Regions from separate parts of the Micromonospora sp. bgisy143 genome, predicted to be linked through region 1. Evidence: riboswitches for the same ligand, from Rfam matches in the RefSeq annotation. Region 1 holds a riboswitch; the other holds the start of a gene.
The links. Region 1 has a riboswitch for cyclic di-AMP ahead of AC3EN4_RS28745 (C39 family peptidase). Riboswitches for the same ligand answer to the same signal wherever they lie in the genome.
Positions count from the first base shown of each region.

Region 2: another riboswitch for cyclic di-AMP. It lies ahead of AC3EN4_RS25920 (transglycosylase family protein); the one in region 1 lies ahead of AC3EN4_RS28745 (C39 family peptidase).

Region 1 is NZ_JBYIRN010000035.1:42,318-46,709, reverse strand. Features, by position in the region: gene AC3EN4_RS28750 (hypothetical protein) at 1-509, shown strand, start outside; cyclic di-AMP (ydaO/yuaA leader) riboswitch at 795-935, shown strand; gene AC3EN4_RS28745 (C39 family peptidase) at 1,167-2,015, shown strand; gene AC3EN4_RS28740 (alpha/beta fold hydrolase) at 2,141-2,887, shown strand; gene AC3EN4_RS28735 (CDP-glycerol glycerophosphotransferase family protein) at 2,892-4,392, opposite strand, start outside.
Region 2 is NZ_JBYIRN010000027.1:89,146-93,537, reverse strand. Features, by position in the region: gene AC3EN4_RS25925 (hypothetical protein) at 110-457, shown strand; gene AC3EN4_RS25920 (transglycosylase family protein) at 532-1,224, opposite strand; cyclic di-AMP (ydaO/yuaA leader) riboswitch at 1,224-1,392, opposite strand; gene AC3EN4_RS25915 (peptidoglycan-binding domain-containing protein) at 1,663-2,151, shown strand; gene AC3EN4_RS25910 (peptidase inhibitor family I36 protein) at 2,262-2,663, opposite strand; gene AC3EN4_RS25905 (AfsR/SARP family transcriptional regulator) at 2,847-4,392, shown strand, end outside.

The DNA of each region.
Region 1 (4,392 bases):
CTGACTGGCTGGTCGCCCAGGACGAGGCCCAGCGGGCCTGGACGGCGTACGACGAGGCGGACAGCGCGGCCCGCCGGGTCGCCACCGCCGGCGCGCTGCCGACACCGCGTACCCCGCACACCCCCGCCGAGTACGCGGCCCGGGAGCGCTACCTGCACCGGGCCGCGACGGCTGCGTACTGGCGCGGGGAGTTGACCATGGCTCAGCTCGGTGACGTGTTCGGGCACCGGCGCGGCTGGGATCCGCGCCGGCACCCGGTCGAGCAGGAGGTGCTGCTCATCCGGGCGATCCGGGACGCGAGGCTGGCCGAGCACCGGACGGCCGCCGAGCGCGAGCGGACGGCCTGGCGGGACGCGGAGGTGGCCGCCTCGTCGGCACGCGCCCTCGCCGAGGAGGCGTACGCGGCGGCGGTGCGGTCACGGCCGGTCGCGGTGCCCTCCCGGCGTACGGTGACCCGGGTGTCGCCTACGGCCGTGGCGGCACGCTGGCGTCCGGTCCGCGCCGGTTGAGCCCGATCCGTTATGTGAGGCGGGTCACCGGCGGCGAAAATCGGGCGACCGGCATCATCGGCGGCCATTGTTCTCGCGATTGCGGCGGCGTTCTCGGCGCCCTGTCCGGTTGTCGCCCGCAGGTGCCGCCGGAACCGGTTGTCCCATCGAGTCACGTCAGCGGCCAAACGCGCAGAAATTGCGGTGCCAAATGATGTTTACGCAGGTTGGAGCGGCTTGGCAGAGTGCGGACCGACCAGTACTGTCGTCCCGTCCGGTGCGGTAACCGATCGCAACAGGCGACGCCGCGCCGACCCGCTCAATCGTGATCAACGAACCGGGGACCCACAGTAAGTCCGGGGTGAATCCGCGAGCCACGGCCCGCGGTAGGGCGATCTTCCCGCCCGAATCCGTCAGCTAACCCGGTAGGCGGTGACGGAAGGAGTTCCATCCTCGTGCAGCACCCCTCGCCCCCCGTTTTGTTCCTCCGCCTCCACGGCGTAGCGGTGTCCCCGCTCATCCGCCTCGTGACGGTGAGCTGACCCCCGGGTCATCGCACTTCCCGCCCGGCCACGCCGGGCGTTCCCTGAGCGGTTCATCATCCGCGGGCCACGGCCCGTGCGCTGACGCCTGCCCGGATGCCGGTCGAGCCCCGGTGTGCCGCTCTCCCTGTGAACCGTGGAGGACCTCGTGAAGCACACCCTGAAGCGCCAGCTCCGTCGCCTGGCGACCGAGCGCCCGTACCAGATCGTCGCCGCCTCCGCCGCGGCCCTGGTCATCGCCTCTACCACCGGCGCCCTGGTCGCCGGCGCCGACGACGCCCCGGCCGGTGCGCGCACCCCGACCACCGTCGCCGAGATGCGCAGCGACACCGTCGCCTCCCGTGGCGAACTCCGGTCCGCGCCCCCGTCGGCGAGCGCCGCACCGAGCACCGCCGCCCCGGCCACCAGCGCCGCGTCCCCCGCCGCGAAGGCCACGAGCAACCCGGACCTGACCCGGAAGCCGACGCCGCCCAAGCCGCCCGCGACGAAGGTCCTGGACTACGACTACGAGGCGCAGAACACCTACTACAACTGCGGCCCGGCGGCCACCCGCAACGCGCTCAGCGCCAGCGGCATCGACCGGACCCAGGAGGAACTCGGCGCGGAGCTGGGCACCACCGAGATGGGCACCAACTCGGCCGAGGACACCACCCGGGTGCTCAACGCCGAGGTGAAGGGCTCCCCGTATCGCACCCGGATGTTCGCCGGTACCCCCAGCTCCGCCCAGATCGACCGCCTCCAGGCCGACGTCGTCAAGGCCATCACCGACGGTCGCGGCGTGGTGGCCAACGTCGTCGGCGACGCCACCGACACCAACGGCGGCTGGCACTCCTACGGCGGCGGGCACTACATCGCCGTCGTCGGCTACAAGGACAACGGTCGTACCGTGCGGATCGCCGACTCGGCGAACGCCGCCGACCCGGCCTACTGGATCACCACGATCGACCTGGCGAACTGGATCGCCACCCGGGGTTACTCCGCCTGATCGAGGCGCGGACACCCACGACGCCACGGGCGCCGTCCCCACGAGGGGCGGCGCCCGTTGCGTTGTGCGGACCACGCCGCTGAACGGCTCTCGTACCGGGCCGTGAACCGTGGGAGACTGCGGCCGTGGTGGATGAATCGGGTGGTCAAGCCGGCCGTGAGCCGATCCTGTTGCTGCTGCACGGCATGGGGGCGACGGGTGACGTGTGGCTGCCCTGGGCACCTCTGCTCGAGCAGCACTGGCCCGGCCGGTGGCTGGCGCCCGATCTGGCCGGTCACGGCTGGTCGGCGCCGCTGTCGTCGTACTCCTTCGAGGGTTTCGCCCAGCGGGTCGCGCACGGCCTGACCTCCGACGACCGCCTCGTCGTGCTCGGACACTCGCTCGGTGGTGTGGTCGGCCTGGCGCTGGCGGCCCGCGCCGCCGGGCTGCCGGTGGACGCGGTGGTGGGGCTGGGCATCAAGGCCGTCTGGTCACCGGCCGAGCTGGCCCGCGCGGCGGACCTCGCCGCCCGGCCGGTGGGCTGGTTCACCAGCCGCACCGAGGCCGCCCGCCGGTACCTGCGGGTCGCCGGCCTCACCGGTCTGGTCGCCCCGGACCACCCGATGGTCGACGCCGGTCTGCGTCAGGTCGACGGCCGGTGGCGGCTCGCGATGGACACCGCCGCGTTCGCCGTCGGTGCGCCCGACCTGGCCGCGCTGCTCGCGGCGACCGACGTGCCGGTGGTGCTGGCCCGCGGGGAGCACGACCCGATGGTCACCGACGCGCAGCTCAAGGAGTACGGCGTACCGGTCGCCACGCTGCCCGGTCTCGGGCACAACGCGCACCTGGAGGACCCGGCGGCCGTGCTGGAGCTGCTGGAGCCGTACCGCTGATCGGCTAGGCGGGCGCGGGCGCGGGTACCTCCCGCGCCGATGCCAGCTCCTGGCGGGCGGCGGTCAGGAACCCCTCGGCGTACGACTCGGCGGGGAAGTCCCCCAGGTAGCGACGGCGGGTGACCCAGCGGGCGTCGGCCAGCGGGTCGGTGTCCAGCAGGGCGGTGAGCACGGCGTCCACGTTGGACATGTCGCGCCGCAGCACGTAGCCCGAACCGGCCAGCGGGAAGCGTTCGGTGAACAGGTCGCCCTCGCCGCCCATGTCGGTGACGGCGTACGGCTTGCCGGAGTAGAGGTAGTCGGAGATCACCCCGGAGACGTCGGAGACCAGCGCGTCCGAGCGGTTGACGCACTCGGTCAGGCTCAGCTCACGGGCCGCCGCGCCGAACACGTGCTGCCGGCCGGTGCGGGCGCGGTCGGCGGCCAGCAGTTCGGTGAGCCGGCCCAACTGGCGCGCCGACGCGGGGTTCTGCGTCGTGTACGGGTGCGCCCGAAGGATCACCGTCGCGCCGCGCTCCAGCAGCCGCCGCAGCAACTCCTCGGCCACCGGCAGCGAGCAGTAGTCGGCGTCGGCGTGGTGCCCGGTCCAGGTCGGGGTGTAGAGCACCGTGGGGTGCGCGAGGCCCCGCGCCGGCTCCTGGCGTACCTCGATCGACTCGACCTGGGGACGGCCCACCACGACGAACTTCTCCGCCGGGATCCGTACGCCGGCGCGGGCGTACCTGTCGATCGCCGCCGGTCCGGCCACGAAGATCCGGTCGAAGATTCCCGAGACCGGGTTGGCGCTGGGTGCCTTGTCGCTGTCGCCGTGGTGCAGTTGGACGTGGGTGAGCTGGGTGAACCGGATGCAGTGGCTGTTCTTCGCCCCGTGGTTGACGTAGAAGGCCACCCGCAGGCTCGGCACCAGTGCCTCGTCCATCGCGCGCAGGGTGGGGCAGTAGACCACCGGCGCGTCGGTGGCCGCGGCGAGCGGCGCGAGGAACTCCGGCTCACGGACCAGCACCAGGAAGGGCCGGCCGATCCGTTCCAGGTACGGCAGCCACATGGTGACCTGGTACTCGGAGCCGGGCGGCGCGGAGAAGTAGAGCAGGAACTCCGGCTGGTGCCGGCGTAGCGCGCGGGCGACCTGCCCACCGCCGGCGGCCGGACGGAACCGCCGCTTGGCCAGGTCCAGTGCGACCGCCCCGGCGCCGGCGGCCAGCAGCAGGCTGGCGGCGAGCGCCACCACGGCCGGCAGGGTCAGCGCGGCGGCGACCGCGACCACGGCGAGCAGCCCGAGCAGGGCGACGCCGAGGCGGTCGGCGATCAGCGGGGTCCAGGCGCGTACCGGCAGGTTGGCCGCCCGGATCTCCAGGTTGCCCGCGGTGCGCAGCGGCCCCACCAGCAGCACCAGCCCCAGCAGGACCAGCGCCGTGGCGGCCAGCGCCGGATCGAACCCGTCGTCGAGCCGCCGTGAGTAGCCGACCAGGACCGCCGCGGCGATCAGCGTGGTCTCGGCCACCAGG
Region 2 (4,392 bases), on a different contig from region 1:
TCGACACACGCCCTAACCGCTGCGACCGGAGACACATCACAGCAGGTCGGCGGTTTAGCCGACCGCCCACGGGTGAATTCTTGACCGGAAAGCCTGACGAGGGGGGCCCATGTCCGACGAGACCAGCAACCGACCGAGCCGTCGCGCCGAACGCCCGGACGACGTGACCGACCCGCTGCTGTGGCAGCTCGCGGTCGACGTGCTCGACGCGCACGAGCCCGACGACGAGGGTCACTGCCGCAATCTCCAGTGCGCCGGCCAGTCCTGGCCGTGCACGGCGCGTACCACGGCCGAGCAGTCGCTGCGACTGGCCCGCAGCACCCCCGACGCGGCCGGGACGGCCGACGGCGGCGGGGCCGAGAGGCCGGCCGGGACGGCCGCGCCGGCGCCGCGCTGGGGCTGGAACGCCGACGTGATGGCCCGCCGCGAGGCGCGGACGGCCGCCTCGGCGGCGTGACGCGTCCCCGCGGGGACAGCACAGACGAACGAACGCTCGGCCGGGGATCCGGCCGAGCGTTCGCCTGTGGTACGTCAGAGAGCGAGCCGCTGCCCCGGGAGGATCAGACCCGGGTCCGCGCCGATCAGCTGACGGTTGCGCTCGTACAGGGCCTGCCAGCCGCCGCTCTGCCGGTGCCGCTCGGCGATCTCCGACAGGGTGTCCCCCGGCCGGACCACGTACGTGTCACCGCTGGCCGCCGGGGCGGTCCGCTCGTGGTTACGGGTAGCCGGCCGGTCGCCGCGCGACGAGTGCTCCCTGCCGGCGGTGGACGGCGACGACTTGCCGGTCGACGTCGTCGAGGACTTCCTGGTGGACTTCGTCGAGGACTTGCCGGTGGACTTCGTCGCGGAGCCGCCCGACGAGCCGCCCTTGCGGCCGCAGGTCGGCCACGCGCCGATGCCCTGCCCGTCGAGCACCTTCTCGGCGATCGCGATCTGCTCGCCGCGGCTGGCCAGGTCGGCGCGGGCGGCGTACTTCTTGCCGCCGTAGCCGGCCCAGGTGCCCTGGGAGAACTGCAAACCGCCGTAGTAGCCGTTCCCGGTATTGATCTTCCAGTTGCCGCCGGACTCGCACTGGGCGATCGCGTCCCAGTTGACACCGGCCTGGGCCGGGGCCGCCGGGCCGAAAAGGGCGACGGCGCCGGTGACCGCGCCGACGGCCAGGGTGCCGACGGCGACGCGGCGGGTGGTGACCCGTCGATGACGGGGGGTGTACGCAGACGTCATGGAACTTTCCTCCACGCCGGCGAGGTGAGCTGTCGGGTTCGGGCCGAGGAGCCCGGCCGCGCGCTGCGGCTTCACCCCGAGGTGACATGCACCGAGGAACCTGGGTCCCCCGCTCCTGCCCGGGTTCTGTTTCCGACGACCGGGGGCAGGATTTGGCGTTACCGGTCGCGGCGTCCACGGTGGCGGACCCGACCGACGGTAGGCACGGTCGCCGACGGTCGCCCACCGCTTGTGAAGTTGTTCACCGGCCCACGCGGGGCACCCCGGCCAGCGGTTGCGGACGACGTCCACCTGTGCACCGACCACGATGGACCGATTCCGATCACGGTGTGACGCGTACCTGGCGAATTGACGTTCGGACAGGAAACCGTAGACAGCCGGTCGCGATGCTCCGAAGCGCACCGGGTCCATCCCGGACCCCACACGCAGGAGGAACCCATGGCGCTCCAGCAGAGTCGCACCGGCCGTCGCCGCGCCGCGGCCACCCTCGTCGCCGTACTGGCCGGCGTGGGCCTGACCCTGTCCACGCCGGCCGCCGCACAGGCGGCCAGCCCGTGCACCAGCCTGACCTTCTACCGGGTCGGCGGCTACCCGGGCGGGGCGGACATGCACGTGCCGACCGTCGGCTGGCAGACCGGGAACAAGAGCTGCTACCTCAGCTACGGCCACTCGAACTCGGCGGTGCTGGTGTTGCAGGAGGCGCTGAACAACTGCTACTCGCGGTCGCTCACCCTGGACGGCAACTACGGTTCGAAGACCCGCGAGGCCGTCCGGTACGCCCAGCAGAAGATCAACGAGGACATCGTGTACGCGAACATCGCCGAGGACGGCGAGTACGGCCCGCAGACCCGCGCCTACATGGGCTTCGCGATCTTCGGGGTCAACGGCGGTCCGGTCATCCCCAACGTCTGCTACTACCCGGGCTGACACCACCCGCAGCGCCGGCCGGGGTCCCCCGTGGACTCCGGCCGGCGCCGTGGTGGCCCCCCACAGGTACGGCTGCGCCGGGTCAGCCCCGCCCCCGCGCAGCCGTCGGATCAGCAGACCCGGACCGCCTCGATCCGCTTGTTCCAGGTTCCCCCGATGGCGGCCGTGTCGTACGCCAGGTTCGCCCGGTAGCCGTACGCGTGCTGGTAGCCGAGCAGGCCGGTGGCGTTCGCGTTGTCCCAGAAGGTGGAGACGGTGCCGGACGGCCGGTTGTTGATGATCGACTGAGCCTGGTTGCGGAAGTACGAGGGCAGCGTGACGTCCTTACACCAGTTGTACGGCCCGTCGAGCAGGAAGATGTCGCCGCTGAAGTTGGCCCCGGAGTACAGGCAGAGCAGACCCGACGGGCAGGCGTAGTTGGCCTGGGCCGGGCTCGGAGCGACGCCGAGTGTGGCGCCCACGGCGACCACGCCGAGCAGCGCCGACGTGAGTCTTCGCAGAGCAGTTCGCACGATGATGACCTCCGGTGTCGTCACGACCGGGACCGGCCGTGAGTCGAGTTGCCGACATCACGTTGATCGATGTCGTTGTGCCAACGATGATCTGCGCGGAAGGTCGACGAATTCCTGCCGGAACCTCAATCCGGGGTGTCCCGGCACCGGGTGGGCGACCGGCAGCACAGCGAGCGGCGATTCATGGAAATTCGGGTCCTCGGGCCGGTCGAGGTCTGGGCGGAAGGTCATCCGGTCGATGCCGGAGCGGCCCGCCAGCGCGCCGTGCTGGCCGCGCTGGCGGTCGACGTGGGCCGACCGGTCCACCTGGACGCTCTGGTGGACCGGGTCTGGGGCGACGCGTCGCCGCCCCGCGTCCGCCACAACCTGCACGTCTATCTCGCCCGGCTCCGCCGGGTGCTGGCCGACGCGGGCGCACCCGACGCGTTGGCCCGCCGGTCGGGCGGTTATCTCCTGGACCTGCCGCCGGAGACGGTGGACGGCCCGCACTTCGAGGCGCTGCGGCACCGGGCCGACGCTCTGTCCGACCAGGACCCCGAGCGGGTGGACCTGCTGCGCCGGGCGCTGGAGCTGTGGCGTGGCGAGCCGCTGGCCGGACTACCCGGCGAGTGGGCGGCCCGGGTCCGACAGGACTGGCACCGCCGGCACACCGACACCGCCGTGCAGTGGGCCCGTGGGATGCTGCGGCGGGGCGAGCCGGATGCGGTGATTGATCCGCTGACCCGGCTCGCCGACGAGCATCCGCTGGACGAACCGGTCGCCGCCGTGCTGCTGCACGCGCTGGCCGCGGCCGGTCGGGGTGCGCAGGCGCTGACGTACTACGCCCGGCTGCGGGACCGACTCGCCGACGCGCTCGGCGTGGACCCGGGCGTCGAGCTGCGCCAGCTGCACCAGGCCATCCTGCGTGGTGAGGTCACCGTGCCGGCCGCGCAGGCGCTTCCCGTACCGGCCGGCGCGGGCGACGTCGCGCGGACCCGGGCGGACCGCCCGATTCCCGCGCAGTTGCCGTCGGATGTGCGGGGCTTCGCCGGGCGGGATGCGGAGCTGGCCCGGTTGGACGCGCTGCGGGCGTCCGCCGAGGAACGACCCGGGGCCGTTCCGCTGGCCGTGCTCTCCGGAGCGGGCGGCGTCGGCAAGACGGCCCTCGCCGTGCACTGGGCGCACCGGGTCGCCGGGCAGTTCCCGGACGGGCAGCTCTACGCCAACCTGGAGGGCTACACCCACAGCGGCGTCGTCCGCAGCGCGCAGCAGGTGGTCCGGGGCTTCCTGGCCGCGCTCGGCGTGCCGCCCCGCGAGGTGCCGGCGGACGAGCAGGCGCAGACCGCGTTGTACCGCAGCCTGCTCGCCGGTCGGCGGATGCTGGTGCTGCTCGACAACGCCCGGGACGCCGCGCAGGTCCGGCCGCTGCTGCCGGGCGCGGCGAGCTGCCTGGTGCTGGTGACCAGCCGGGACCGGCTCACCGGTCTGGTGGCCACCGAGGGCGCCGAGGCGATCGTGCTGGACCTGCTCAGCGCCGAGGACGCCCAGGCCCTGCTGTACGCGCGGATCGGGGCGCGGGCGAGGGCCGAACGGACGGCGGTCGACGAGCTGGTACGACTCTGTGACCGGCTGCCGCTGGCCCTGGTCGTGGTGGCGGCCCGCGCGGTGGTCCGGCCCCAGCTGCCGCTGGCCGAGTTGAGCGCGCAACTCCGGAACGACGGCCGGCTGGACGGGCTCGACACGGGCGACC